2 regions of the Bacillus sp. LQ01 genome follow, and region 2 is predicted to be linked to the other one. Evidence: riboswitches for the same ligand, from Rfam matches in the RefSeq annotation. Region 2 holds a riboswitch; the other holds the start of a gene.
The links. Region 2 has a riboswitch for cyclic di-AMP ahead of AC22L0_RS00135 (hypothetical protein). Riboswitches for the same ligand answer to the same signal wherever they lie in the genome.
Positions count from the first base shown of each region.

Region 1: another riboswitch for cyclic di-AMP. It lies ahead of AC22L0_RS05480 (APC family permease); the one in region 2 lies ahead of AC22L0_RS00135 (hypothetical protein).

Region 1 covers NZ_JBYEZL010000001.1:1,009,429-1,025,167, forward strand. Annotated here, with positions in the region: gene AC22L0_RS05415 (alpha/beta hydrolase) at 1-95, shown strand, start outside; gene AC22L0_RS05420 (LytTR family DNA-binding domain-containing protein) at 389-1,033, shown strand; gene scpC (succinyl-CoA:acetate CoA-transferase ScpC) at 1,161-2,675, shown strand; gene AC22L0_RS05430 (GNAT family N-acetyltransferase) at 2,902-3,345, shown strand; gene AC22L0_RS05435 (YunG family protein) at 3,373-3,732, shown strand; gene AC22L0_RS05440 (bifunctional S-methyl-5'-thioadenosine deaminase/S-adenosylhomocysteine deaminase) at 3,786-5,111, shown strand; gene AC22L0_RS05445 (peptide ABC transporter substrate-binding protein) at 5,265-6,893, shown strand; gene AC22L0_RS05450 (GNAT family N-acetyltransferase) at 6,945-7,475, opposite strand; gene AC22L0_RS05455 (Nramp family divalent metal transporter) at 7,672-8,967, opposite strand; gene trhO (oxygen-dependent tRNA uridine(34) hydroxylase TrhO) at 9,446-10,405, shown strand; gene AC22L0_RS05465 (hypothetical protein) at 10,657-12,132, opposite strand; gene panE (2-dehydropantoate 2-reductase) at 12,308-13,252, shown strand; gene AC22L0_RS05475 (hypothetical protein) at 13,317-13,445, opposite strand; cyclic di-AMP (ydaO/yuaA leader) riboswitch at 13,586-13,732, shown strand; gene AC22L0_RS05480 (APC family permease) at 13,877-15,703, shown strand.
Region 2 covers NZ_JBYEZL010000001.1:11,304-27,042, forward strand. Annotated here, with positions in the region: gene thiG (thiazole synthase) at 1-109, shown strand, start outside; gene thiF (thiazole biosynthesis adenylyltransferase ThiF) at 102-1,121, shown strand; gene thiD (bifunctional hydroxymethylpyrimidine kinase/phosphomethylpyrimidine kinase) at 1,137-1,949, shown strand; cyclic di-AMP (ydaO/yuaA leader) riboswitch at 2,035-2,182, shown strand; gene AC22L0_RS00135 (hypothetical protein) at 2,276-2,662, shown strand; gene AC22L0_RS00140 (hypothetical protein) at 2,676-2,909, shown strand; cyclic di-AMP (ydaO/yuaA leader) riboswitch at 3,169-3,314, shown strand; gene AC22L0_RS00145 (SipW-dependent-type signal peptide-containing protein) at 3,415-3,519, shown strand; gene kdpF (K(+)-transporting ATPase subunit F) at 3,519-3,596, shown strand; gene kdpA (potassium-transporting ATPase subunit KdpA) at 3,616-5,283, shown strand; gene kdpB (potassium-transporting ATPase subunit KdpB) at 5,297-7,387, shown strand; gene kdpC (K(+)-transporting ATPase subunit C) at 7,404-7,985, shown strand; gene kdpDN (KdpD-like non-kinase potassium sensor) at 8,042-9,196, shown strand; gene AC22L0_RS00175 (MFS transporter) at 9,221-10,402, opposite strand; gene AC22L0_RS00180 (MarR family transcriptional regulator) at 10,543-11,004, shown strand; gene AC22L0_RS00185 (patatin-like phospholipase family protein) at 11,133-11,987, shown strand; gene AC22L0_RS00190 (hypothetical protein) at 12,187-12,582, shown strand; gene AC22L0_RS00195 (ABC transporter permease) at 12,670-13,743, shown strand; gene AC22L0_RS00200 (ABC transporter permease) at 13,753-14,985, shown strand; gene AC22L0_RS00205 (ABC transporter ATP-binding protein) at 14,986-15,636, shown strand; gene AC22L0_RS00210 (hypothetical protein) at 15,669-15,739, shown strand, end outside.

The sequences.
Region 1 (15,739 bases), 1.0 Mb from region 2:
TATATGAAAATGGTAGGCATGAAATGTTTCATGAAGTAAATAAGGATGAAGTATTTAAAGATTTAATTTCTTGGTTAGATGCGCATAATAAATGAGAAAGATAATCCCAAACTGTTTGTAGTTTGGGATTATTTATTTTACAGAAATACGGGCAATAAATTCTTAAATTCACTTTACTTAATAAAAAATAAATCTTATTCTATAGTCGTTAAAAAATAAAGAAATATTGTATGAGAGGAAACCTCACTTTTCTGAAGTGAGGCTTTTTGTAGTAACGAAGTAATAGTGAATAAAACTAATTTTAAAAGTAACTTAAAATCAAACTTTTTATAAAGCAACAGATGCTCGTTCATAATAGTAGTATAATAGTGAATGAGGTGTTAATAGAATGGAAGATAGAACATTAGGTTTATTACTAGATGTTGTTGGTGAATTATTTTCAGATGAAATTTCAATTGCTGTTTCGAATACGAAAGAATATATTTACTATCGGCCAAGTAAACGAATTGATTTAAAGATTAGCGCTGGGGATTCTATAAAGGAAGGAACGATTGCTCATAAAGCGATGGTGATGAATCAAAAAACATCTGAGTTTATGAATCGGGATGTTTTTGGTATTCCTTATCATGGAATGGCTGTACCATTTTCAAACAATGGAAAGCTTGAAGGGTGCGTAACGGCAATTTATCCAGCTTTAACGGATGGAAAGTCAGTCGTTACTTTAAAAACAACAGATGGCTGGATTCCGGTTCCTTTTTCAAAGGTTATGTATTTAGAGGCTAAAGATAAAAAGACGTACGTGAATTCAGAAGAGTTATCAGGAACACATAAATACTCTCTGCAAGAATTCGAATACTTGCTTCCTAAAGATTCATTTATTAGATGTCACCGTTCATTTATTGTAAATGTTAATCATATTAAAGCGATTTATCCTGATACCCATTCTACTTTTGTACTTTCGATGGATAATGGTGAGAGAGTACCAGTTAGTCAATCATACGCTAGTTATTTCCGTAAGCTTCTAGGATTCTAAATTTTTCTGCTTTAGAACCTAAATTTGCTGTTCTGTCTGAATTTTCGGCATTGTATACTAAAATCCCTATTTTGATAGTGTAAATGTGTAAAATAATTATGAATATTCAATGAGAGAGGGATTACATATGGAGAATAATTTAGATAGAATCAGAGATCAACGTCTAAAAGATCGGGTAGTTACACCTGAAGAAGCAGCTTCCTGGATTCAAAGTGGAATGACTTTAGGCTTAAGTGGGTTTACACGTGCAGGTGATGTAAAAGCAGTCCCATTTGCGCTTGTAAACCGAGTTAAGAATGATGAATCTTTTAAAGTAAATGTTTATACTGGGGCTTCTTTAGGCTCGGATGTAGACAAATTATTTGCTGAGGCAGGAATTTTAGGGAAAAGATTACCTTTCCAAGCTGACGCGACGATGCGAAAAGGAATTAATAACGGAGACTTTTTATTTGTGGATCAACACTTATCTCATACAGCAGAGTTACTCCGCGCTGACGTTCTGGATATAGATTTCGCTATTTTGGAAGCGGTTGCGATTACAGAGGACGGAATGATTATTCCAACCACTTCAATTGGAAATTCCTTAGCGTTTTCCTTAAATGCTAAGTCTATTATTATTGAAATGAATATGGCTCAATCCACGCAATTAGAGGGACTACATGATCTATATGAACCAGGTAAACCAGGGGAGAGGCTTCCAATTCCGCTTGTGAAAACAGATGACCGAATTGGAACAATCGGTATTCCAATTGATCCTGAAAAAGTAAAGGGAATTGTGTTTACGAATCAATTGGATTCGCCATCGACAATTGTTCCTCCGGATGAAGAAACGGTCATTATGGCACAGCATTTAATAGAATTCCTTCGAGAAGAAGTTAAAATAGGGCGATTAACAAATCGTTTAGCGCCGTTACAATCAGGAATTGGTTCAGTTGCTAACGCAGTATTGCATGGAATGTTAGATTCAGAATTTGAAGATTTAGAAGTGTATTCTGAAGTTTTACAAGATGCAGTTTTTGATCTGATGGATGCTGGAAAAGTCAATTTTGCTTCTTGTTGTTCTATCACGCTTTCTGAAGAGAAAATGCAACAAGTATTTTCTAACTTTGAAAAATATCGTGACAAATTAATGATGCGTCCGCAAGAGATTTCCAATCATCCTGAAATCATTCGTCGCCTTGGATTAATCTCAATTAATACTGCATTAGAATTAGATATATACGGAAATGTTAACTCTACTCACGTTTTAGGTACAAAAATGATGAATGGAATTGGTGGGTCTGGTGATTTTGCAAGAAATGCACGCCTAGCTATCTTTGTTACTAAATCGATTGCGAAAGGTGGTAACATTTCAAGTATTGTTCCTTTCGTTTCTCATGTAGACCATACTGAACATGATGTAGATGTTATTGTTACTGAACAGGGGTATGCCGACTTAAGGGGACTTGCGCCAAGAGAAAGAGTGGAACTTATTATTGAGAATTGCGCACATCCAATGTATCGTGATCAACTACGTGCTTATTACGAAGAAGCAAAAACAAGAGGTGGACAAACTCCTCATATTTTAGAAAAAGCTTTTTCTTGGCATACGAATTATGCTAAAAATGGAACAATGCTTGAAGCGGTAGTAGAAACTGTATAGGTTTGTATCGTACGAAATAGTAAAACGAATGAGTGAGTTTGAAGATTAAATTTTAGAAAAAGAGAACACCAACTTTTAGGGATGGTGTTCTTTTTCTTTAAAAAAATTGTACTGGTTATAATAAAGATTTATAAAAATAACCTCTAATTTATGAAAAAAAAGGTTTTTTGAAGTGCTTTCCGAATCAATTTAGTAGTTTACATATCGAAGGTGAGGAGAAAGAATCATGAAGATAAGAGAAGCGTTATTAAGTGAAGCAAATGAATTAAGTGAATTCGCACTACAATCAAAAGCAACGTGGGATTATAGTGAAGAATTCATACTTGCTTGTAAGGAAGATTTAACAATTACAGAAGAATACATAAAAAATAATTTTGTATATGTTTTAGAAAACGATAATGCGAAGATTGGTTTTTTCTCATTTTTACGTAATGATAAAGCTCTCGATTTCTTGTACATTCATCCTGATTACAAAGGAAAAGGTTACGGGAAAATACTTTGGGAGTACGTAATAGAAAAAGCCAATGAACTAGGATTAAAAAGTTTTACAATTGATAGTGATCCGAATGCAAAAGGATATTACTTGAAAATGGGGGCACAGTTAATAGGAGAGACACCATCAACTGTCTTTAAGGGTCGTGTACTGCCTCTTTTGAAATATGATGTGTAAAACTATTAATAGTAGGGGAAGATTAGAATGGATGATGTAAAGGGAAAAAGAATATATGAAGCACTAATAAAATCGTGGTCGATTGAAACAAGTTCAAAGTGGACAATTGAAAATCCAGCAAAGGGACAGTGTGGTGTAACGGCTCTAGTCGTTCAAGATATATGTGGAGGGAAAATTATAAAGACAAAAATAGGGGGCGTGTGGCATTTTTATAACTTTATAGATGGGCAGAGGTTTGATTTTACAGAGTCTCAATTCAATGAAAACCTGAATTACTTGGGTGTGGAATCAAATCGGGAAGAAGCATTTGCAGATACAAATGAAAAGCAATATAGCATTTTGAAGGGAAAAATAACGAAAGAATTAAAATTATCTTTTGACTCTTAATCTTTAATAAGTTACTATAATGGTGGTAACTTATTAAAGGGAACTTCATAGAGTTGAAAGGGGAAATACTTTTGAAAACAACTTATGTAAACGCTACAATTGTAACGATGAATGAACAAAACGAAGTGATAGAAAATGGATATATCATTGTAGAAAATGATCAAATTATAGATGTAAAGAGCGGAGAATTCGCTAATGATTTTGAAGTAGATGAAGTAATTGACATGAAAGGAAAGTGGATTTTACCAGGGCTTGTAAATACACATACACACGTTGTAATGAGTCTCCTAAGAGGTATTGGCGATGATATGTTATTACAGCCGTGGCTTGAGACGAGAATTTGGCCACTGGAAAGTCAATTTACTCCCCAAATTGCGGTCGCTAGTACGGAATTAGGATTACTTGAGATGGTGAAAAGTGGTACAACATCATTCTCTGACATGTTTAATCCAATTGGAGTAGATCAAGACGCAATTATGGAAACGGTATCAAGGAGCGGGATGCGAGCTGCTGTTTCAAGGACTTTATTTAGCTTCGGAACGAAAGACGATGAAAAGAAAGCGATTGAAGAAGCTGAGAAATATGTGAAGCGTTACTATAACGAAAGTGGCATGTTAACTACGATGGTTGCACCACATAGTCCATATACATGTAGTACAGAATTGTTAGAAGAGTGCGCACGGATTGCAGTAGAGAATCAAACGATGGTTCATATCCATCTTTCTGAAACAGAGCGTGAAGTACGTGATATTGAAGCACAATATGGAAAACGTCCAGTAGAATATGCAGCGAGCTGCGGATTGTTTAAACGCCCAACAGTTATTGCACACGGTGTAGTATTAAATGAAGATGAGCGTGCATTTTTAGCAGAAAATGACGTTCGAGTAGCTCATAATCCGAATAGTAATTTAAAACTAGGTTCTGGTATAGCGAATGTAAAAGCGATGCTAGAAGCAGGAATAAAAGTAGGAATTGCAACAGATAGTGTTGCATCTAACAATAATTTAGATATGTTTGAAGAAATGCGCATAGCGACTTTACTACAAAAAGGTATTCACCAAGATGCAACAGCTTTACCAGTTGAAACAGCTCTTACACTTGCGACAAAAGGAGCTGCTGAAGTAATCGGGATGAAACAAACAGGATCACTTGAGATTGGAAAATGTGCTGATTTCATTACAATTGATCCGTCTAATAAGCCTCATTTACAACCAGCGGATGAAGTGTTATCACACCTTGTATATGCTGCTAGTGGAAAAGATATAAGCGATGTAATTATTAACGGAAAACGTGTCGTTTGGAATGGCGAATGTAAAACGTTAGATGAAGAGCGTATTATATTTGAAGCAAGTCGTTATAAACGAGGTTTGCAAAGATAACTAATTATGTGGCAGTTGAAAAAGCTATCCTTTTAAAAGGATAGCTTTTTTCTTGAACGAATAAATATTCAAAAGAATGTCGCATCTTTCTGTTCATATTTCTGCTATAATATATAACGCTTTATAATATTTTATACTTAAGGAGAACAACTCATGAAGCGAAAAAAGAGCCATTTAATGGTAATGGCACTTGTTACATCTTTATTATTAACAGCTTGTAATAATAAAGCGAATAAAAGTGATACAGAGGTTAAAAAACAAGTGTTAAATGTAACAGTATCAGAAGAAATTCCTTCTCTGGACACTGCGAAAACGATGGATGGTACATCAGCACACGTTATGCAAAACATATTTGAAGGGTTATATGTATTAAATGATCAAGATCAGCCTACTCCAGCAGTAGCAAAATCGTTTAAAAGAAGTGAAGATGGTAAGAAATATACATTTAACTTGCGTAAAGATGCAAAATGGTCAAATGGAGATAATGTAACAGCAAATGATTTTATATTTGCATGGAAACGTGCAATTAACCCTGAAACGGCATCTCAATATGCATACATGCTCTTTTATGTGAAAAATGCGAAAGAGATTAATAAGGGAACAATGCCTCTTGATGCACTTGGGGTTAAAGCAATAAATAATTATACGTTAGAAGTTGAACTGGAACAGCCAGTTCCGTATTTTTTACAGTTGTTAGCACTACCTATATACTTACCACAGCATGAATCATTTTTGAAAGAACAAGGAAACAATTATGCATTGGAACCTAGTAATCTCATATATAACGGGCCATTTGTATTAGAAAAATGGAAGCATGAACAAGAGTTTCAATTAAAGAAGAATGCTGCATATTGGGATCGAAAGAAAGTGAAATTAGACGAAATAAACTTTCATATCGTAAAGGATACAATGACAGCTGTAAATTTATATGAAGCCGGAGATTTGGATCGAGTACCTATTAATTCGCAAATTGTAGACAAGTATAGAGGGAATAAGGAATTACATATGTCGAGTGATCCTGGAATTGCCATGCTTCGTTTTAATGAAAAAAATACCGCGTTAGCAAATAAAAAAGTGCGTCAATCTATTTCATTAGCGTTAAATAAAGATGATTTTGTTGCTCACTTTATTAATAACGGAGCAAAACCTGCAAGCGGGCTTGTACCAGTTGGTCATGTAAATGAAGTGACCGGTAAAGATTTTAGAAAAGAAAACGGAGATCTTTCTTCATATGATTTGCAAAATGCGCAAAAGATTTGGAAAGAAGCGAAAAAAGAGCTTGAAGTAGAGCAAGTAAACCTCGAGTTTTTAACGTTTGAACAAGATAATGCAAAACGGATGGCAGAATATATAAAAGGTGATTTAGAAAAGAATTTGCAAGGAATCGCGATACAAATTAAACAACAGCCATTTAAGCAAAAATTACAGTTAGAACAAACAGGTGATTACGATATAACTATGGCAAATTGGGGACCTGACTATAAAGACCCAATTAGTTATTTAGAGTTATTTACGACAGGGAATCCGAATAATAAAATGAATTATTCTAATGTTCATTACGATGAATTAATAAAGAAAGCGAAAACGGATTTTGTACTAGATACGGAAAACCGATGGGAAGCGTTGCGAGAAGCCGAGCAGGTATTATTAGAAGATGCTGCGGTAGCGCCGCTTTATCATATTGGCTCAGCATATGTACAAAAGGATTATGTAAAAGGAATTGAAAAGCATCAATTTGGTGGTATTTATACTTATAAGAATGCTTATATTGCTAATGAATAAATACAAAAAACCTTACTTTTTAAAAGTAAGGTTTTTTACACATGAATTCTATTAAACCGATTTTAATAAAGCGTAAAAATTCGTATCATATGGGACATCATCTTGATACATATAATTTTTTAGAACGCCTTCTTTTTCAAAGCCTAATTTTAATAGTACTTTATTGGAAGCTTCATTTTCAAGAAATACAATTGCTCCAATCCGCTTTAAATGAATCGTATGGAAACCGTATGATATAACCTCAGAAACAGCTTCAGTCGCATATCCTTTTCCCCAGTGTTCAGGCAAAAAGGCATAACTTATATTGGCTCGTTTATGCTCAGAAGACCAATCGTGAAAACCAATGGTACCAATGAGTTCTTTCGTGTCTTTTAATTCGATTCCCCATTTTATACCGCTTCTTGCATTGTAACTCAACTTAAAATTATGAATGATTTGCTTCACTTGATCAATATCTTGTAACGGTTTTTGGCCATAATAGCGCAGTACATTAGTATTAGAAAAGCATTGTAGTATACGCGGTGCATCTTCTTCGGTAAGTTCTCTTAAAATGAGTCTTTCAGTTTTTAATAAAGGAAACATATTTTCGCTCCTTTTCACATGAAAATAGAATGTATTTGTTATTATATAATTTAATCTGAAAATAAAGATTATTCAAGGCGTAAGGAAGTTATTGGCTGGAAATAGATTATAAAATTTATTTTAAAAAGACTTTATAGGATTAATACAAATAATGAAAAAAGGGTATTCCAAATTAAAATTGGAATACCCTTTTTCATTATCCTACAAATGTTTGATACAGTAAGAAGATATTTAAAATGATAACGAGTGCTGCAATTATCCAAGCGATAAATGTTGTTATACGGTGGTTAACGAGTGCACCCATAATCTTTTTGTTACTTGTAAACATAATAAGTGGTACTAGCGCAAATGCAATACCGAATGATAAGACGACTTGGCTCATGACTAGAGCGTAAGTTGGATTTACACCTAAAGCGATAATAACTAATGGTGGAATCATTGTAATAAATCGGCGTAAGTATAACGGAATATGCATGCGAATGAAACCTTGCATAATAATATCACCCGACATTGTACCGACAGAAGAGCTAGATAGTCCTGCTGATAAAAGTCCAATCCCAAATAATGCAGCCGATACAGGACCTACTAAATTGGTAAATTGAGTGTAAGCAACATCTAAATCTTCAACGTGCAAGCCGTTTTTAAAGAATAGTGCAGCAGCAACAATTAACATACTTGCATTAATTGCTCCAGCAATAACCATTGCAATAATAATATCGATAAATTCGAAACGAAAAATCTTTTTCTTTTGTTCGTCAGTTGTTCCGACCACGCGGCGTTGTGTTAATGCAGAATGCAAGTATATTGCATGTGGCATAACTGTTGCACCTAAAATCCCTGCTGCAAGTAATATACTGTCTACACCTTGGAATTTTGGAATAAATAGTCCTGAAAGAAGGGGACTTAATTCTGGTTTTGCATAAAAAACTTGAATCCCAAAAGCAATTACTACAATGAAAATCATTCCTGTAATAATAGCTTCTAGTGGACGAAATCCTCTACGTTGAAACTCAAGAATAATAAATGATCCGGCTGCAGTAATTAAAGCGGCAGGTAGCATCGGGATTCCAAATAGTAAGTAAAGCCCCAAAGCAGCTCCAATAAATTCCGCTAAATCTGTAGCCATAATAACTAGTTCACCTTGTATCCATAAGCCGATAGACACAGGCTTTGGAAAGTTTTCACGAGCTATTTCGGGTAAATTGTTTCCTGTAGCAATTCCTAATTTAGCTGATAAAGTTTGGATTAATACAGCCATTAAGTTAGAAGCGAGTATAACCCATAATAGTAAATATCCATATTGTGAACCAGCTGCGATATTTGTAGCAAAGTTGCCAGGATCAATATAAGCAACGGACGCGATAAAAGCGGGTCCTAAAAATGGTAACAGTCTTTTCCAGCCTTTTGTTTCTCCACTTAAAGCTAAGTGAGCTGATTGTACAGTTGTACTTTCAGAAGGGAGATGTTCATCTTTTGTTATATCTTTATTCATAGTAGTTTTCCCCTTTAAAATGTTAACTTGATGAAATTATTGTATTTATTCTTACTCATTATTTCAATACATTTAAATATATTATATGGTAATTTCATTTGAACACGAAAGTTTCCTTAATGCAAATTATATGCCTTTATGCAATGGATGGTGTGATAACGTAAAATGAATTGGGAGTTTATGGTGTGATGACGTGGGGAAACATAGTGAATTAAAGGGCTGTTTTTGAAATTTATGTGAACATAAAGCCGATAATACAGCATATTAATTGATGGAATTGCATTTGTATGATATATAATATATTGGGATTACAACATAACCATAGTGTTTTGGTGTGTAATCTTGTTTTTTATTTTTGTTAACTGATAGAAAATAGTATAAAGAAAAGAAAATGGGATTCATTTTCTTATTATATATGTTTTGATATGAACGTTAACTTATACATGATTTAAAAAATTAGATAGGTGGTAGAAATACATTGGCAACTACAAAACCATACAGAGTATTACTATATTACATGTACACAACAATTGAAAACCCAGAAGAATTCGCGGCAGAGCATTTAGCATTTTGTAATTCACTTGAATTAAAAGGAAGAATTCTTGTAGCAAAAGAAGGTATTAACGGAACTTGTTCTGGAACTGTAGAACAAACAGAGAAATACATGGAAGCAATGAACAATGATCCACGTTTTGACGGTATCGTATTTAAAATAGATGAAGCTGATGGTCATGCATTCAAGAAAATGCACGTGCGTCCTCGTCCAGAGTTAGTTACACTTCGTCTAGAAGATGACATTAACCCGCACGAAATAACTGGGAAGTATTTAGAGCCAAAAGATTTTTATGAAGCAATGAAACAAGAAGATACAGTTATCATTGATGCACGAAATGATTATGAATTTGATTTAGGTCACTTCAAAGGTGCGATTAAACCTGATATCGAATCCTTCCGTGAATTACCAGATTGGATTCGTGAAAACAAAGAAGTACTTGAAGGTAAAAAGATTTTAACTTATTGTACAGGCGGAATTCGTTGTGAGAAGTTTTCTGGTTGGTTAGTTCGTGAAGGCTATGAAGATGTAAGTCAGCTTCACGGCGGAATTGTAACGTACGGAAAAGACCCAGAAGTACAAGGTGAGCTTTGGGATGGACAATGTTACGTGTTCGATGAGCGTATCGCTGTACCAGTAAACCAAAAAGAACATGTTATCGTTGGTAAAGACCACTTTACAGGTGAACCTTGTGAGCGCTATGTAAACTGTTCAAATCCAGAATGTAATAAGAAAATTTTATGTTCTGAAGAAAACGAAGCGAAATATTTACGTGCATGTTCTCATGAATGTCGTGTAAGTCCACGTAACCGCTACGTAATACAACATGAATTAACGGAAGAGCAAGTAGCTACTGCATTAGAGCAAATCGAAGCAGGGAAATAAATTGAATTCGTATAATAAAAAGGGGTACTCCAAGTTTTATTTTGGAGCACCCTTTTTTTATTATACGGTTCTGTCATTTGTCGGTTTTTGTCGGTAAGTCGATATATCTTGAAAATCGCTGATATATTTTGAGTTGCGCTGATATATCTTAAAAATCGCTGATATATTTCGAGTTGTGCCGATATAATCGGAAAATCGCTGATAAAGATTTCACTTACTGCAGCGCGCCAAGAATTTGAAAATAACCTTCTTTAATTTTTATCTTCTTTCTCTTTAACGGCAGAAAGTACAGTTTGTTTTACCCAAGCTTTTCTTCGTTTATGCTGTAAACCCCATTGGTATAAACTTTGAGCTCCTAAAATAAGTGAAATGACAATGCCGCTAATCGCAATTAATAGAGCGAAAAATTCAAGAGGTGACGATATTTTGTTTGAATCGGTGTTTCTTAAAAGGTCAATCATAGTAAACCCTAACATTTGGCCCACTACAGAGTAGAGCGTTAAAATTAATAATAAGAGGCTATCTTTTTTAGAGGCGACATTTTCTTGATATTTAAACAAACTATCAAGATTTTGTTTCGCGTTCGAGTATAGAACCTCAATATTAAAAAGTTTTCTTAAACGAAAGAAAATATCTTCACTTTGTGATTGGGATACTAATTCTAAAGAAAAATAATTAGCAGTGAACGAATTGATCGAATAAATTAATTTCTCTATTTCATTAGTATCTTGTTCAATGTTTAGCTCAGCATAGGCGTTTGCCATTTTTAATAAAACAATTTTATGGAATAGGTTTAATAATAAAGCGTAATAAAATTCTCCGTACATTTGACTAGCAAGTTTAGCGATTTCGCGTTCTCCTTCATTTGTTACACATGTAAAAATATGTTCTTCCATTATGAAATAACGATTTGGAGCCCATCTCTGGTAAGCGTGTTTTTTTAAATAGTCATGAATGTAAGGAAGGTTATTTGCACTCACATATGGCTTACCATCACTTGTTAATCCGGAAAGACTAGAAGTACGATAAACATCCACTTCATTAAGTTCCATACCTTCTTTTAGTGACAATAAAGTTTGGACGTACATTCTTTGGTCTTCGAAGAAAGGGAAGGTTTGAAAGTATGAACTTCGTAATCTCTTCTTTTCAAAGAAATCAGTTACGCCATGAAATAAATAACCAAAAATGAATTTTTCAACTTGGGAATACTTTTTTCCGTTACATTCAATACAAATAGTCTCATTTGTATCATTTTTAGTTTCAAGTACACGGAAGCGAGCAGCGAATTCGATTGCTTCAGATAAAGTCATGCTTGGAGCAGTGTTTACTTCTGTTCGAATTGTTAAGAAGCCAAGTTCATAAGGACAAAGTGTTATATCAATAGAGTGTATCTTGAATGGGATTGAGATAAGGTTTGTTGTTAAATGTCCAGTTAAGTTAAGGTCCTTTGAATAACGTTGCAAGCCCTTTTGATGCTCTGAGTGAGGAAAGAGAATTTTATTTGTAAATGAAAGATAGTATGCTTCCATATTTTGATGTGAAACTTTAAACTCCCCATAATATGTATTTTCATCATAGAGATGATCGAGCCGAAAAGGACGGAAATCGTTTTTTTGTAAGAAAGGGAACATATTTTGTTCATATCCAGCTTTAAACGAAAACGGGAATATAAATTGAAATATAGCTGTTGCTACATCTTTTTCCTCAATTGCTTGTATTGCCTCCATCTACATTGTTTCCTTTCCATATATGCTATAGAAACAACATGCCCAAATTTATTTGAAAATAACCACTGTTTTATACTCGATTGAGAGTGAAAATTCAGCTTATTTAGCAGAGGACATGTATAATGTTATGTATACTAAAAGTTATAAAATTGTATTTTGAAAAGGGGGATGCTGTATGCGGATTTTAGTATTAGGCGCTGGTGGAGTCGGAGGATTTTTTGGTGGCAGATTAGTCGAAAAGGGAGAAGATGTTACATTTCTTGTTCGTAGTAAACGGAAAAAACAATTAGAGGAAAGAGGACTTGTAATCCGAAGTGTTAACGGGGATTTTTCCTTTCAACCGAAATTAATAACGAAGGAAGAGAGAACTTCTCCATTTGATGTCATTTTATTTTCAACAAAAGCGTATCACTTAAACGAGGCAATTCAAGATTTGAAGCCGTTTGTTGGCGAAGGTACTGTAATCATTCCATTGTTAAATGGTATCGCTCATTTATCACTATTACAAAAAGAATTCGGCGAAGAAAAAGTACTTGGCGGTTTATGCTTTATCGAGACGACGTTAAACGATCAAGGAGAAATTGTACAAACTAGCGCTGCCAACAGACTTGTGTTTGGAGAAATTAAGTCTCAAAATTCAGAGAGAGTAAAGCATATTTCTAAAGCATTTGCAGGTACGAAATCTAGTTTTGTTTTAAGTGAAAATATTACGCAAGATATGTGGCATAAATATTTATTTATTACTGTAATGTCCGGTGTGACAACGTTAATGCGTGCACCAATTGGACCAATTCGTGAAAGTGAAGGCGGCCGTGATTTTATCCGTAATGTATTTGAGGAATCTGTACAAATTATGAAAGTATTAGGAGCTCCAATAAAGGTTAATATTGCCCAGGAACATATGAAAACAATTGATAAAATTTCGTATGATATGAAGTCATCGATGCAACGTGATATGGAGAAGGGTTCGTTTATTGAAGGGAAGCACTTGCAAGGATATTTACTGGATGTAGCAGAGCAATTTTCTATAGCGGCACCATTATTAGGCACTATATATCAAAATTTAAAGGTGTATGAAGAGATGACCTTTAACAGATCTGTAATAGAATTAGATGTATGAAAAAATAAAAAAGATAGCAATATATAAGTGTATTGCTATCTTTTTTATTTTTTTGTATGACAAATTATTTATTTCTTTTCGTTCTATCTGTCAAATTTATTTCCTGTTCACGTTTACCATATAACTGATTAATTTCATTTGCTACTGCATCTAAATATGAATCGGAAAAAATAGGCTTCTTTTCTTTAGACATATGGGTCTCCTTTGCGGATTTTTTAGTATTCATTATGTATATTTCTCAGTGGATTATGCACAATCATTTTAATTTTTTTCTTATTAAAAATTTTTGTTTACTTTTTGAAAATAAAGGAGTATTATAATCCACAGTTTCAATTTTCTAAATCGCTGAAACCGCATGGTACGGGGGACCCGTTTTTACGGATTAGTACATAATCCGATGGGGTGAATCCTTAAAAAAGGTAGGGCTACTCATAGGCCCGAATCCGACAGCTAACCTCGTAAGCGTTATATTGAGAAGGAAGGTGGAGCTTGTGCGACAAAAAAAATAATGTCTACAAGTCTATTTCGCTATGGCTTGTAGACATTTTTTGTTTTCTGAGTAAATAGTTTACTGGCTGCAACAAGCAGAAAAGTTCGTACAAAATTATTGGAGAGTGGACAGCATTGGTTTCATCTATTAAAAGATTTTTAATTGGAAGACCGTTAAAATCAACGGAGCTTGGAGAACAAAAGCTTAATAAAACGAAAGCTTTAGCTATTTTATCTTCTGACGCATTGTCATCAGTTGCTTACGGTCCAGAGCAAATTTTAATTGCTTTAGCAGGTGTTGGAGCGATCGCTTATTGGTATTCCATTCCGATCGCTGTTGGGGTATTAGTATTATTGACAGCCCTTATTTTATCTTATCGTCAAATTATTTTTGCTTATCCGCATGGCGGGGGAGCGTATGTTGTATCAAAAGAAAATTTAGGGATGAATCCAGGCTTAATTGCTGGAGGATCTTTATTAGTTGACTATATTTTAACTGTTGCGGTAAGTGTGTCCGCTGGTACAGATGCAATTACGTCTGCGTTTCCTAGCTTACATGCACACAACGTAATTATTGCGGTTATATTTGTTATATTAATTACGATATTAAATTTAAGGGGAGTAACGGAATCAGCTTCCGTTTTAGCATATCCTGTTTATTTATTCGTTTTAGCACTATTTATATTAATTGGTGTGGGCATATATAATATTTTAACTGGTCATGTTTCACCCACTTTACATGCGCCAATTGGTACACCAGTTGCAGGGATTAGTTTATTTTTATTACTAAGAGCATTTGCATCAGGTAGTTCTGCTTTAACAGGTGTTGAAGCAATTTCAAATGCAATTCCGAACTTTAAAGATCCTGCGCCAAACAATGCTGCAAAAACATTGCTTGCAATGGGTGCATTACTTGCTGTGTTATTTTCAGGAATTGTATTTTTAGCTTATTATTACGGAGTGACTCCGAGTAAAGAAGTAACAGTTGTTTCTCAAATTGCTGAACAAACATTTGGACGTAATTTCATGTACTATTTCATACAAGGTACAACAGCTTTAATATTAATTCTTGCTGCTAATACAGGTTATTCTGCATTTCCTTTATTAGCGGTTAACCTTGCAAAAGATAAATTCATACCGAGAATGTTTACGATTAGAGGAGACCGCCTAGGTTACTCAAACGGTATTATTATACTTGGAGTTGCTTCGATTATTTTAATTGTAGCTTTCCAAGGGCAAACAGAACATTTAATTCCACTATATGCAGTAGGTGTATTTATTCCATTTACACTTTCTCAAACAGGGATGGTATTAAAATGGCTTCGCGAAAAGCCTGAAGGATGGGCTTTAAGATTAACGGTTAATTTAATTGGTGCAGTTATTAGTTTTATCGTAATGAGCATGTTCTTTTTAACTAAATTTGCACAAGTTTGGTCGATTCTTATTTTCTTACCAGTTATTATCTTCTTATTCCATCGAATTAAGAAGCATTATGATGCAGTGGGTGATCAATTAAGTTTAAAAACTTGCGAGCCTCTTATTCCAATTGAGGGGAATGTAATTGTCGTTCCTGTAGCAGGTATGACGCATGTAGTAGAAAATTCATTGAACTATGCGAAATCGCTTTCGGCAGATCAAGTTATCGCAGTATATGTTGCTTTTGACAGAGAAGAGGAAAAGAAATTTGAGGAGAAATGGAAGAAGTGGCAACCTGAAGTAAGGCTTGTTACATTACATTCTCATTATAGAAGTATTATTCAGCCGCTAACGAAGTTTATCGATACAGTGCAATATAAGGCAAGTGAATCGAATTACCGTGTTACGGTCGTTATACCACAGTTCATTCCGAAAAAAGGTTGGCATAACATTCTTCATAATCAATCCAGTTTACTTATACGTGCGTATTTACTTTATAAAAGAAATGTTGTTATTACGACAGTTCCATATCATTTGAAAAAATAAGAAAATTTTTTAAGGATAGCTTCGCGAAAATGAAGC
Region 2 (15,739 bases):
GAAATTAAGTATTGAAGCAGGCCGTTTAGGATTTGAAGCAGGTCGTATTGCACGTAAGCGTTGTGCAACTGCAAGTAGTCCTTTAGAAGGAATGAGCGTAGTTGAATAATCGATATTCTCGCCAAGAACTATTTTCTCCAATTGGAGAAGAAGGACAGCAAAAGATAAGAGAAAAGCATGTGCTTATTATCGGTGCAGGTGCATTAGGTAGTGCAAATGCAGAGATGTTTGTAAGAGCAGGTGTTGGCAAGATAACAATTGTTGACCGTGATTATGTAGATTGGAGTAATTTACAAAGACAACAATTGTATGCAGAGAGCGACGTAAAGAATAATCTTCCAAAAGCTATAGCGGCTAAAAAACGTTTAGAAGAGATTAATAGCGATGTAACAATAGAAGCTCTCGTTCAAGATGTAACAGCTGAAGAGCTAGAAGAACTTGTTATAAATGTTGATGTAATTATTGATGCGACTGATAATTTCGAAACGCGCTTTATTGTAAATGATATAGCACAAAAATATTCTATTCCATGGATTTACGGTGCATGTGTAGGTAGTTACGGTCTTTCTTACACAATCCTTCCTAGTAAAACACCATGTTTATCATGTTTATTACAGTCGATTCCGCTTGGCGGGGCAACATGTGATACAGCGGGTATTATATCACCTGCTGTATCTCTTGTCGTTTCTCATCAAGTAACAGAAGCTCTTAAACTGTTAGTAGAAGATTACGAATCACTTCGAGATGGGCTTGTATCGTTTGATATGTGGAAGAATGAGTATTCATGTATGAATGTGCAAAAGCTTCGCCAGCATAATTGTCCTTCATGCGGAGAGAATGCATTATATCCGTATTTAAATAAAGAGAACACATCAAAAACAGCAGTTTTATGCGGGCGAAATACAGTTCAAATTAGACCACCTCATAAAGATAAAATAAATTTTGAACAATATAAAGAGTTGTTGGAAGGTCGTGTGAATGATTTAAATATAAATCCATATTTACTATCATTTTCTATTGAAGACAAGAGGTTAGTCGCCTTTAAAGATGGCCGTGTGCTCGTACATGGAACGAAAGATATAAGCGAAGCAAAAACGATTTATCATCGCTATTTTGGATAGAAAAGGATGAGTGGGATGAAAGTGAATAAAGCTTTAACAATTGCAGGGTCTGATAGCGGCGGCGGTGCTGGAATTCAGGCAGATTTAAAAACATTCCAAGAGCTTGGTGTATACGGAATGACGGCTATTACGGCGATTACTGCTCAAAACACGCTTGGCGTTCAAGGGGTATATCCTGTTCCGTTAGAAGGTATTACAGAACAGCTGAATTCAATTGGTACGGATTTAACACCAGATGCAGTGAAACTAGGAATGTTATTTAGTAGTGAAATAATTCAAATTGTTGCAGAACAAATTAAAAAGTTTGGCTGGAATAATATTGTGCTAGATCCCGTTATGATTGCAAAAGGCGGTGCATCATTATTACAGCAAGAAGCAGTTCAAGCATTAAAAGAATATTTATTACCAGTAGCAACTGTTATAACACCGAATGTCCCAGAAGCAGAAGTGTTAACTGGGATGGAGATTCATAATGTTGAAGATAGTAAGGAAGCTGCAAAAGTATTGCATGAATTAGGTGCTAAATATGTGCTTATGAAGGGCGGACATGCAGAATATCAAGGGAATGAAGTAATTGATTTCCTCTTTGATGGAGAAAAATTTATTGAGTTTAGAAGCGAGCGAATTCCTTCAAAGCAAACGCATGGAAGTGGGTGTACATTTGCTTCAGCGGTTACAGCAGGACTTGCGAAAGGATACTCAATTGAAGATGCTGTTCAAGAAGCAAAACGATTTATTAGTATAGCAATTGAAGAGCCATTGAATATTGGTAGTGGCCATGGGCCGACGAATCATTTTGCATATAAAGTGAATAGAATGCGTGCATAGGTAAGTGAAAAGCCAGTTTTATAACTGGCTTTTTTTCTGTTTACTTTTTCAAAATACAGGAGTAATATATCAGCCAGAATACATTTTTTTGTAAACGCTGAGTCCAATTATATGGAGCGGAGGAACCAATTAGTGCGTAGGCACTAGGGGTGAATCTTTCAAGTTTGAAAGTAGGGCTACTCTCAAAGTCCGAATCCGACAGCTAACTTCGTAAGCGTCTTGAGAGAGGACGGTGCCATGATGGATACATCACTTCATCGATCTGATTAGTATAGGGGAATATCAATCTATGTTTGATTTCTTTTATACTAAGGAGGATGAGGTACATGGAACTAACACTTATTTGTGTTGGAGAAGAAAGTAAGGTAGATAGTTTAAGAGATCTAGTATCATTTCAACATGAGTTAATTATTTTTACAGCAAATGAAGAGATAGCGGCTGAAGTTAGGAATTGTGGGTTTGATTGGACTTATAGCTGCAGTAAGGAGCAGGACTTTACTAGTATTTGTGAGTGTATTAAGAAGGTGATTTTACTAGGGGATGAGCTTCCAATCGTTAGTTTTTTCACAGAACACATTCGCTTTTCTTTTCAAGCACCTATTACTGTTGTTACAAGGAATAAACGATATCCAGCGAGGCTCTATGAAACAATTGGAGCTAAGTTTGTCGTGTTTACAAATTGTGATAATATTTCTTTTTTATTTTTTGAATAGGGCGGGGGAAGAAATGATGAAGGTACTATTACTTGGAGATATAGCAAATCGTTGGGCAGTATCGGTAGAGCGAGTTCAAGAATTGGTTCAGATCGATCCCCTTTTTCCAGGGCCGTATATTATATTACCATCAAAAGATGCTTTGTATTTAGAGGTGGATATTACCGAGTATGAGCAGCTACATGCAGAATTGACACAAGTTTATATTCGCGGGAGAAATTTACGTGCATTTTTACGAGGAGAATAAAGGTTGAATAAAAAGAGCGAATGCTGAGTGCAACAAGCTATGCACTTCATCTCATTCGCTCTTTTTATTTCATATTTAAAAGGTCATTTTTAAGAAAAGAGAAGAGAAATAAAGAAAATAGATGAAATAATAGTAATAATCTTCAATGTAAGCGTTTAAATGAATGTAAATATTATTATTTTCAGTAATTTACCCCTTTACAAGTGAAATATAGAGGAGTATATTTACTCTCATAAATCATTCATAAAATTTCCAAAAAAACCTAAAATCGCTGAGTTCCAGAAATGGAGCGGGGGAACCAATTTTGTGCATCGTCACTTGGGGTGAATCTTTCAGTTTTGAAAGTAGGGCTACTCTTTAGGCCCGAATCCGACAGCTAACCTCGTAAGCGTTTAGAGAGGAGGTTTACTTTTTGTTGTTCATTTTTTGAACACTGAGTAGAGCTCAGTGTTCTTTTTTAACATTTAAATGGTAAATTTTAACAAAAACAAAGCGAGGGATAGCTATGTTAGATGTTGTAATGGTCGGGATTTTTATTTTATTAGTTGCATCAATGGCAAGTCTTGCAAGTTGGTCAGATAAAGTTGTGAAAGAAGGAAAGCAATCATGATGATTGTCTTATCGGTTATTGTCGCAGCAATTACAGTGTATTTAGTGTATGCATTATTAAATCCAGAGAAGTTTTAATTAGGGGGAATCATTCATTATGATTTGGGTTGCAGTCATTATTACAATGCTCTTGTTTATTTTAGTAGCAAAGCCAACGGGGATTTATTTAGAAAAAGCTTTTCAAGGTAGCAAAAAGCTAGATAAAGTATTCGGGCCTTTTGAAAAAATTATTTTTAAAATTACGGGTGTAAAAGAATACAATCAAACGTGGAAACAGTACGCATTATCATTAGTTTTACTCAACGGATTTATGATTGTTATTGTATATTTCATTTTCAGATTACAAGGTGTATTGCCGCTAAATCCAGCGCATATTGAAGGAATGGAGCCTACGCTCGCTTTTAATACAGCAATTAGTTTTATGGCTGATACAAACTTACAGCATTATAGCGGTGAAAATGGCTTATCTTATTTATCACAATTAATCGGGATTACATTTTTAATGTTCGCAGCACCAGCAACAACATTAGCGCTCGTTATGGCATTTATAAGAGGGCTCGCTGGAAAAGAACTCGGTAACTTTTTCGTTGATTTTACGAGAGCGTTAACGAGAGTATTTCTTCCTATCGCTTTTATTACGGCGTTAATCTTTGTCGCTCTTGGTGTACCGCAAACGTTAGATGGGGCTGTTACAGCACATACGATTGAAGGTGCAAAGCAAAGTATATTACGCGGACCAGTTGCATCATTCGTGTCCATTAAGGAACTTGGAAATAACGGTGGTGGATTTTTCGGAGCAAACTCTACGCATCCTTTTGAAAATCCAGGACAAATGAGTAATATTTTGCAAATGATGCTTATGATGTTATTACCAACTGCACTTCCGTTTACGTACGGACGAATGGTAGGAAATAAAAAGCAAGGTCGTATCCTTTTCGTATCACTATTCATGATGTTTTTACTAGGATTTATCACAATTACGACATCTGAATTACATGGAAATCCAGTATTAAATGAAATGGGTATCCAGCATGTACAAGGAAGTGCAGAAGGAAAAGAAGTGAGGTTCGGAACAGTATTTTCTTCCCTTTATGCGACAGTAACGACTGCTGCGGAAACAGGTGCTGTTAATACGATGCATGATACGTTAACACCAATTGGTGGTTTAGTACCACTCGTAAATATGATGTTAAATACAGTATATGGCGGCGTTGGAGCAGGCTTTGTGAACATTATTATGTATGCAATTATCGCGGTGTTTATATCTGGGTTAATGGTTGGACGGACACCAGAGTTTTTAGGTAAAAAGATTGAAGGTAAGGAAATGAAATTAATCGCGGTCACGATTTTATTTCATCCATTGCTCATTTTAGGCTTTTCGGCATTAGCTCTTTCAACAAATTTAGGGACGGATGCTATTTCTCATTCCGGTTTCCACGGTTTAACGCAAGTTGTATATGAGTATACATCGTCAGCTGCGAATAACGGATCTGGATTTGAAGGATTAGGAGATAATACACCGTTTTGGAATATTACGACTGGTTTAGTTATGTTTTTAGGACGTTACTTCAGTTTAATTACGATGCTAGCTGTGGCAGCTTCGTTGAAAGAAAAAACGGTAGTGCCAGAAACAGTCGGAACGTTCCGTACAGATAATAGTTTATTTGGTGGCATCTTCATCGGAACAATTGTAATTGTTGGTGCATTAACATTCTTTCCGATGTTAGTACTCGGACCAATTGCAGAATTTCTTACATTGAAGTAATGGAGGGTAAATGATGAGACCGGTAGTAGTAAAAGAAAAACAATTAAATGAGTCACAAATACATGCTGTAGAAGATGAAGTTAGACAAGCGAAAACGATGGATCGTGATATCGTAACACATGCGATGAAGCAATCCATTGCGAAATTGAATCCGAAAGTCATGATAAAGAATCCGATTATGTTCGTTGTGGAAATTGGATTTATCATTACGTTCATTTTATCTTTTCTTCCAAGTAGTTCTAGTAGTATACCAGGTTGGTTTAATATAACAGTTTCTCTCATTCTATTATTTACAGTTTTATTTGCGAATTTTGCAGAAGCATTAGCAGAAGGTCGTGGTAAAGCGCAAGCCGATTCTTTAAAGCAGTCAAAGAAAGATGTGTTTGCAAATGTTGTAAAAGAAAATGGAGACATTGTCCAAGTTTCAGCAACTGATCTTACAAAAGGTGACGTTGTTATCGTAAAACAAGGGGAAATGATTCCGAATGATGGCGAAGTAATCAAAGGATTAGCATCTGTAGATGAATCTGCAATTACAGGGGAATCAGCTCCTGTTATAAAAGAAGCAGGCGGTGATTTTTGTTCCGTAACAGGTGGAACGATGGTCGTAAGTGATGAAATTACAATTGTCATTACGAGTAATCCTGGTGAATCATTTATAGACAAAATGATTTCTTTAGTAGAAGGAGCTGCTCGTCAAAAAACGCCGAATGAGATTGCTTTAAATACAGTATTAACGAGCTTAACTCTTATTTTCTTGATCGTCGTTGTGACGTTGCCGATTTTTACAAATTATTTAGGGTTTCAAATTGATACTGCTGTGCTAGTTGCATTATTAGTTTGTTTAATTCCAACGACAATTGGTGGGCTATTATCGGCAATTGGTATTGCTGGGATGGACCGTGTGACAAAGTTTAACGTGTTAGCGATGTCGGGGAAAGCAGTAGAAGCTGCTGGCGATATTAATACAATTATTTTAGATAAAACAGGTACAATTACTTTTGGGAACCGGATGGCTCATACATTATTGCCTGTAGGAAATGAAACGATTGAGCAAGTTGGAAAGTGGGCCGCTATTAGTTCTGTTTTAGATGAAACACCAGAAGGTCGATCTGTTATCGAGTATGTGCAGGGAAAATCTATATCATACAATAGAGAACTTGCAGAACAAGGTGAGTTTGTTCCGTTTAAAGCAGAAACGAGAATGAGTGGTGTTGATTTACAAGACGGAACGAAAGTGAGAAAAGGTGCTGTAGGTGCCGTTATTGAATGGGTTGAGTCACAAGGCGGAATAATTCCGAAAGATGTAAATCAAAAAGCAGACTTAATTTCAAAAGAGGGTGGAACACCACTTGTAGTTGCAGTAGATAATCGTATTTACGGTTTAATTTATTTAAAGGATACAGTAAAACCGGGTATGCGTGAGCGTTTTGAACAGTTACGCCAAATGGGGATTAAAACGGTTATGTGTACAGGTGATAATCCGTTAACGGCAGCAACGATTGCAAAAGAAGCTGGAGTAGATGAATTCGTTGCCGAGTGTAAACCGGAAGATAAAATTGCTGTTATTAAAGCAGAGCAAGATAAAGGGAAACTTGTAGCGATGACAGGTGATGGTACAAATGATGCTCCAGCATTAGCACAGGCGGACGTTGGATTAGCGATGAACAGTGGTACGACAGCAGCGAAAGAAGCGGCTAACATGATTGATCTAGACTCGAATCCAACGAAAATTATTGAGGTTGTAGGAATCGGTAAGCAATTGTTAATGACACGAGGTGCTTTAACGACGTTTAGTATTGCGAATGATATAGCGAAATATTTTGCAATCATTCCAGCAATGTTTACACTTGCGATTCCGCAAATGGAGGCATTGAACATTATGAAATTAACATCACCACTGTCAGCGATTTTATCAGCATTAATATTTAACGCTGTTATTATTCCATTACTCATTCCGTTAGCGATGAAAGGTATTGCATATAAACCGATGAGTTCTAATGCATTGCTTAGCCGAAACTTACTTATTTATGGGCTTGGCGGAGTTATCGTTCCGTTCATTGGAATTAAGGTAATTGATATGATTGTCGGCTTGTTCATATAAGGAAGAGGGGAAAAAGATGGAGAAGAAACAAAGTATGCTATCACCAATTATCCGTATTACTTTTACATTTCTAGTGTTGTGTGGACTTGTATACCCACTTATTGTTACTGGTATTGCACAAGCAGTGATGAAGGATAATGCGGATGGAAGTCTAATATATAATGATAAAAATGAAGTGATTGGTTCTAAATTAATTGGTCAAAACTTCACGGATCCACGTTATTTTCAAGGGCGTGTTTCTAGTATTGAATATAAGGCTGAAGCATCTGGTTCAAATAACTATGCACCATCTAATCCAGATTTAGCAAAGCGAGTAGAGAAAAGTATTGCGGACTGGAAGGAAAAAAATCCAGCTGTTCCAGTTACAGAAGTACCGATAGATTTAGTGACAAATTCAGGTTCAGGGCTTGATCCTGATATTAGTCCAAAGGCGGCCTCGGTGCAGGTGGATCGCATCTCGAAATTAACGAATATTCCGAAAGAAAAACTTAATCAATTGATTAAGGATCAAACGGAAGGCGCTGCACTCGACTTGTTTGGAGAAGATCGCGTGAACGTTTTAAAGTTAAATTTAGAATTACAGAAACTACTGAAATAGTAACAGTGCTACCTCAATCTAATGGATTGAGGTAGCGTTGTTTCGAAAGAAAGGTTGTGAATGTTTTGTATGCAGATGACTATAAACCGACTTTTCAAAGGCGAACACCAGAGGAATATTTAGAATATATTCGTCAGCAAAATCGGGGAAAGTTAAAGTTATATGTCGGAGCAGCTCCAGGCGTAGGAAAAAGTTATAAAATGCTCTTTGATGCAAGGGAAATGAAAAAAGATGGAATTGATATTGTAATTGGTTTAATTGAAACGCATGGAAGAAAAGAGACGGAAGAAGCAATTGCTGATTTAGAAAAAGTTCCTTTGAAAGAAATCCAGTATAAAGGAAAGGTATTTTATGAGCTTGATGTGGAAGGAATAAAAAAACGCGCGCCGCAAGTAGTCGTAGTGGATGAACTTGCGCATAGTAATGTTCCTGGTTCTAAACATAAGAAACGTTATATGGATGTGCAGGAATTGTTAGAGGCTGGTATATCGGTATTATCAGCTTTTAATATTCAACATTTAGAAAGTGTTCATGATATTGTAGCTCAAATTACGAATGTAAAAGTAAGAGAACGAATTCCAGATTTTATTTTACAAAAAGCAAATGAAATTCAGCTCGTTGATGCAACGCCTGAGGTATTAAGGAAGAGACTAATAGACGGAAAGATATATAAAGAAGAAAAAATTCAGCAAAGCTTACAAAACTTCTTTACACTTAATAATTTAGGAGCACTTAGGGAATTATCACTTCGAGAAGTTGCCGATGATATGGACGAGAAAATTAGCCAAACAGTAATAGAACCAATTGGCGTAAAAGAAAAAATTCTCGTTTGTGTACAATACAGTTCAACAGCGGAGAAATTAATAAGACGGGGATGGCGCATGGCTGATCGATTAAATGCTGAATTGTACGTATTAAACGTTGAGAGGGAAAATATAGATTCTATTTCAGCTGGAAAAAAGCAGACGATTGAAGAGTGGAAATCGTTAACCAATCAATTTGATGCGAGTTTTGTATTAGAAGAGGCGAAAGGGAGAAAACCAGCGGATGTTATTATTGAAGTCGCAAGAAGATTACAAGTGACGCAAATTTTACTTGGACAATCTGCAAGAACAAGGTGGGAAGAAATACGAAAAGGCTCTATTGTAAATGAAATTATGAGACAAACAAAGTATATTGATATTCATATTGTTGCGGATCAAAGAGGGTAAAATAGAGCCGACATTTTGGGGGCTCTATTTTAATTTTTGTACAGCATGAAAACTTAGCATTTTCATTGCATATAAGATTACAAGTAAAAACATAATTGCGCCTAGGAAGAAAATCCAAAAGTAATTTTGGTTAAATAAAAGAAATCCACCTATAAGTGGCCCTGTACCCATACCAAGATAGCGGATGAAGTTGTATATACCGATAGCTGTTGCACGTTCTTGTACGAATTCTTCTGTTAATAAAGTAGTGTGAGTTGGCATAGAAAGTCCCATACTAAAACCGTACAAAGATGTAACGATAATGATGAATGAGATATTGATGCTATATGTGAAAGAGAATAAAAAGACACATATAATATTGAAGAAACTCGTAATAAATAAAGTTGGCTTTGTTGTGAGGCGTTTTTGCAAAAACTTGTAGCAAAAACTTCCTAGCATGATAGAAAGAGACATTGGCACAAACATAAGACCAATTTCATTTGCAGCTAAATGAAATGAATTTGCTAAAATGCTCGGTAAAAAAACGAGAAAGCAAAAGTAAATACAAAATTGAATGAAGCCAATAAGAGTAATAGAAAATCCAGTTTTATTTTTTAAGATAAGAGAGTAATTCTTTTGTGCTTTAGAACGCTTAATTACATTTGGCTTTGTTTCTGGAAGTAGTGAAATGTTTATAATTAATAAGATAATGCCAAGTGTAAATAAAAAGAGAAATACAGATAAGTGACCATGTATACTGCCAAGATAACCACCTATGAGTGGAGCCATTGCAGGTGCGAGGGCAAGTAACATTTGGTATAGGCTCATCGCTTCTCCGCGTTCTTTTCCTTCAAATAAATCGCCGATAATCGTTGCTGAAACTACAGGTATAGCCGCTATTCCTATAGCTTGAACAGCTCTAAAAAAGAGAAATAAATAAATGTTTGCCGAAAAAGCACATCCGATTGAACCAATTGTACTAATGACTAAACTAGGAATAAGGACAGATTTTCTTCCTTTTGTATCAATTAAAGGTCCATATACGAGCTGCATAATTGCAAGAACGAATGTGAAAAGTGAAACTGTTACATTTACAAGATAAAGAGAAGTGTGAAAAGAATTTTGAATCATCGGTAAGATAGGTGTGTAAATATTTTGCGCGAAGGAACCGAATAAGGCACTAATACAGACAACATATAAAATAAGAGTTAGTTTAGATTTTTTCATCATGTTAACCTCCTTGTGATTTAGTTTCCTTGGAAACTAAATTTATTTTAACATGATTTTCTTACTTGTAAAGATGAAAAAATGGTTTTAAAATGGTATATAGTTAAATTGTTTCTTTGGAAACTTAGGAGGCGAACGGATTGAAGCATGCAACGAAGCAAATGGAAATACTTTCGGACATTCGTACACTTTTGCATAAAAAAGAAGAATATTTAAAACGACAAAATGAGAAGTTTCTTCGTGAGACAGGCGTAAGTAGTATGTCTTTATCTGAGTTACATGTAATCGAATGTATCGGAAAAAATGGTTTGATGAATGTAACGGCAATTACGACAGAAATGGGCATGACGAAGGGAGCAATCTCTAAAATTTGTACAAAGTTGTTTCAAAAGCAATTCGTTGAGAAGATGCAAATGTTAGATAATCAAAAAGAAATCTTCTTCAGCTTAACGGAGAGTGGGAATGAAATATATAAAGCTCATGAAAAATTGCATAAGCAAGCTGAAGAAAAGTGGTTGTTACTTTTAGATGGATATACGAAAGAAGAGCAAGACTTTATTCAAAGGTTTATAAAGGATGTCTCCGATCATTTGGAAATATAATTGGAAGAAAAAACTCCTTTTTCTCAAGTCTTTTAAATATAATTTCTGAAAGAACTCATATATAATAGAAAAAGATACTTAACATGGTGAATAATTAAAGAGTCAATATATATAGAGGAGAGAGTAACATGCTTGAAAATACGGGGTTAGTATTAGAAGGCGGCGGTATGCGTGGTGTGTACACGGGCGGGATATTAGAATACTTTATGGAACAAGATTTATATTTTCCATATGTAATCGGTGTATCAGCTGGTGCTTGTCATGCAGCGTCGTATCTTTCCAGACAAAGAAATAGAAATAAAACGGTCAATATTGATTATGCATCACATCCGAAATATTTATCGTATAAAAACTTATGGAGAAAACGTCAGCTATTTGATATGGATTTCATTTTTCATGAAATTCCAGAAAAGTATGTGCCGTTTGATTTTGAAACATACTTTAATAGCCCGGAACGTTTCCTTGTAGGAACGACGGATTGTGAAACAGGGCAATCTGTTTATTTTGAAAAAGAAGGAACGAATGATGATGCGCTAAATTTATTACAAGCGTCTAGTTCATTGCCTTTCATTGCACCGGTAGTAAATTACCGCGGTAAACAACTGTTAGATGGCGGGATTTCTGATCCAATTCCAGTTCGTAAAGCGCAAGAGGATGGATTTAAAAAATCAGTCGTTATTTTAACGAGAAATCATGGCTACGCGAAGAAAAAATCAAGGTTTGGATGGGTTGCAGCGAAAGCTTATAAAAAATATCCGAACCTTGTTAACACGATGCTGAATCGTTATGAAGTGTATAATGAAACACTTCACTACATTGAAAAAGAAGAACAAGCTGGGAATTTATTTGTTATTCGTCCAGAAGTGCCGCTTCAAGTAGATCGTATGGAAAAAGATACAGCAAAACTACAAAATTTATACGAGCAAGGCTATGAAGACGCAAAGAGACAATTTGCAGATTTAAAGGCGTTCTTGCAAAAATAAGTATTAGGCTGCGGAGATGGAGTTCTCTGCAGCCTTTTTTTGTATTGCTTGCTTATCCGTTACTTTTTAAAAATGTATGAATGTTTAAGTGTTTAAAGAGTTTGTAAAACATCGGGGTTTCTTGTTGAGGAGAATTTATTTGAAGGATATTATGATGATGTAGCGCTACTAAACTATTAAATTTATGAGGTGATTGTTAATGAAAGGAAAAGTTTTTTCAATTACGACTTTAGTATTATTAGCAACATCAATCTCAACAAGTGCATTCTATCCAACTCTAAGCGGTCACAAAAGCGGTAACCTACTATCTTACAGAGCTCAAACTACTACGAATCAAAATGCATCTCGTTGTTCAGTAGCAATTTCTTTTATTAAATCAAATGGAAATAATTCATATATTGAAAGCGCTTCAGACAAATTAGGATCCCATGAATCTGGAAGAGCATTAAACGCAACTGTGAGTAATGGTGCATATAACGCCTTTGGTGCAAAAGGACTATACTCGGAGCATTATGCAAATGAGAATAATGACTATCAAGAAGATACACACAAAGGTACTTTTGATAGTAATGGTAACTTACGATTGCAGTGGTAAAAAGCATTAAACAGTTGTCTTTATAAATATTTAGATAAGGAGAAGGGGATGTTCATCATCTCCTTCTTATTTAAAAGGAGCACAGACATGTACCTAGCTTTTAAAAATATAAAAAGCAATAAACTGTTTTTCTTAATTCTCCTTATGTCATTTTTTATTTCTTTTCTTTCTATATCAATAGCCGCACTTTTAACAGAGTCTAAACGAAACTTTATATCTGCTTTTCAAATCGGTTTTCCAGAGAAGAACCAAGTTTTAACTGTTCCGATAGCGAATGCAACTGAATTGGAAGAGATAATTCCTTTCATACAAGATACTTTTGTTAAAAGTGATATTTATGTAGAGCATTTAAAAGCATTAAATAGTTCAGGGGCAACAAAGATCATAGCTGTGAATTTAAAAGATGATTATTATTGGAAGCCATATATTTCTGAAGGACAATATTTTCATCGTGAAAATGTAAACGATATGGTTGTTGGCGATCAAACGAATGTAGAGGAGTTATATGAATTTGATGATACATATAAAAAAATAGGAACTATATCAAGAAAAGACAGTGACGTCGGTGTAGCAGGCATATACGTTCCACTTCAAAACTTACCTACTATATCTAAAAAAGGTATTATCGCGAGTAAACAATTACAATTAACAGTTGTTAATCCTACATCATCTATTCATAACGAAATAAAAAAGTTTATGGGTAGGAGTAAAGAAGTGCTTTCGGGAGATGTTCAAATACTGAATGAACGAGATCTTCAGGAACTACATGTGACACATATAGATCCAGCAAATAAGTATTATTATAAATTTATTCTTGTTGCAATTGTTTCTGGCATTTCTGCGGTTTTATTTTGGATTTATAAAAAAGAAAGAGAGATTTCATTAAAAAAAGCAGTAGGTGCTTCTAATATATCTATCTACTGCGAACTATATATTCAAATTTTGTTTATTTCTCTAGCAGCGATGTTCTTAGTTTTTATTACGTTAGAAATATTTTCGGGAACAATTCATACTTATTTTCAGACATACTTAGTAAAACCGTTAACACTATATGTATTGATATGCAATGTTATTTTTATAATTTTTCTTACAATTTTTGTTACTGTAATTCCAATCAAGCACATTATAAATATATATCCCGGAAAACATTTAAGAACGTAGGAGGTCGTCATGTTTTTTATATTTGATTCTATACGGTCTGTGAAAAAACGGTTGTTACCAAGTTTGATTATAGTAATTTCTTTAATTATTGCATTTTCTTCAGCAATAGAATTTGTTAGTAATCTTTCGGGATATCGAAAAATGATGACGGTAGCAAATAATTTATCGACTCATAAAAATTTCTATGAACTTTATGCGACGCAAGATATAACCTTGTTTAGCGAAGAAAAAGCGAAAAATGATTATCAACATTTCATGCAAGGGTTATCTAATATGATACCAATAACAAATAAAACTAATTATCTGTTCCGTAACTATTCACTTAGTTTAAAAAAAGAAAATGGAACGATAAAGACTCTTATTGTTGATAAAGATATTAATAAGTACTTTCGTATACGAATTTCACAAGGAAGATATTTTGAGGAATCGGAATTTCATAAATCAGTATTTGATATTAGACCTGTTATATTAGGGGCTAATTATATAGAAAAGGTATCTATTGGTGATGTTATACCATCTGGAAAAATGAAGCTAAAAGTAATTGGTTTTTTAGAAAAAAATTCACCATTTACATATCCTCGAAGTGGTGAAATATCGGATAATCGTATTACATTATTAGATGACATGGCGATTTTACCAATTGGAACAGAAGAAATAGAGTTCTATAGTGTAGAACTTTTATACAATGGGTTAATTATAGAAACAAATGAGAAGATAAATATAAATGAACTTCAAAAGAAAGTATTAAAGGTAACAGAAGGTAAGGGTTATTCGTATTATGTTACAAATCCGAATAAATTGTTAGAAAACGAAAAACAAGGTATTGATAATATGTCATACCCCTTATTATTAAGCGGTACAGTCTTTTTTTTTTCATTTCTATCTATTGTATTAACATCAATGGCAGCACTTTATATGGAGCGTAAAAATATTTCTATTAGGTCAGCGTTAGGTGCAAGCACTTTTCAAATATGTCTTCCATTTATTATTGAGTATATGTTGCTATTCGTTTTAGCGATATGTATAGGCATAATGTATTTTCAATGGGAGAATAGCGGAGTAATTGAAATTCAGAAAGGGCTAGAAAATAGTATAGTATCTTTCTTTGGAACGTTAAAAGTCTCTATAGAATCATTGGTTGTTATAGGTGCTTTATCAATTGTAATGATCCTCGTTATATATGCAATCATTTATTTCAATGTACTAAAAATAAAAAATACATATATGAAAGAGGTGTTATAGATGATTCAGCTCGCAAATGTGGCTAAGGGATACGGAAAGAGTAATTTTAGTGCTTTACAAGATATTAATCTTACAATAGAAAAAGGCGAAATGATAGCCATTATGGGACCATCTGGTTCTGGGAAATCAACCTTGCTTAACATTATTGGCTTAATTGATAGCCCCTCTACTGGAAAGTATTTTTTAGATGGAATGGATACGAGTACATTCAAGTCAAATTATCATAAGTATAGAAACACGGAAGTTGGATTTGTGTTTCAGAACTTTTCGCTATTAGATGATTATACAGTTGTTGAAAATGTAATGCTTCCGCTTATATATAGAAGAATTTCTCATAAGAAACGTATGCAAATATCAAAAGAAATGCTGAAAATGGTAGGGCTTGAGAGGCATATTAACAAATATCCTTACGAGTTATCAGGAGGAGAACAGCAAAGAACAGCAATAGCAAGGGCTTTAGCACAAGATACAAAAATTATACTTGCTGATGAACCGACTGGTGCTCTTGATCAAGAAAATGGGGAGAAAATTATGAGTATTTTACAAGAGATTAATAAAGAAGGAAAAACAGTGCTAGTTGTTACACATGATCAAAAGGTAGCTGCATATTGTCAGAGGACGATACGGTTACTCGATGGTTGTATGGTGTAATATGGATAATATTATGTGAAGAGGTGATACATATGGAAAATGTCTATAAAGGACTTAGGCATACTGGGTTTATTATGATGTTTATTTTTGGTAGCGTATTTTT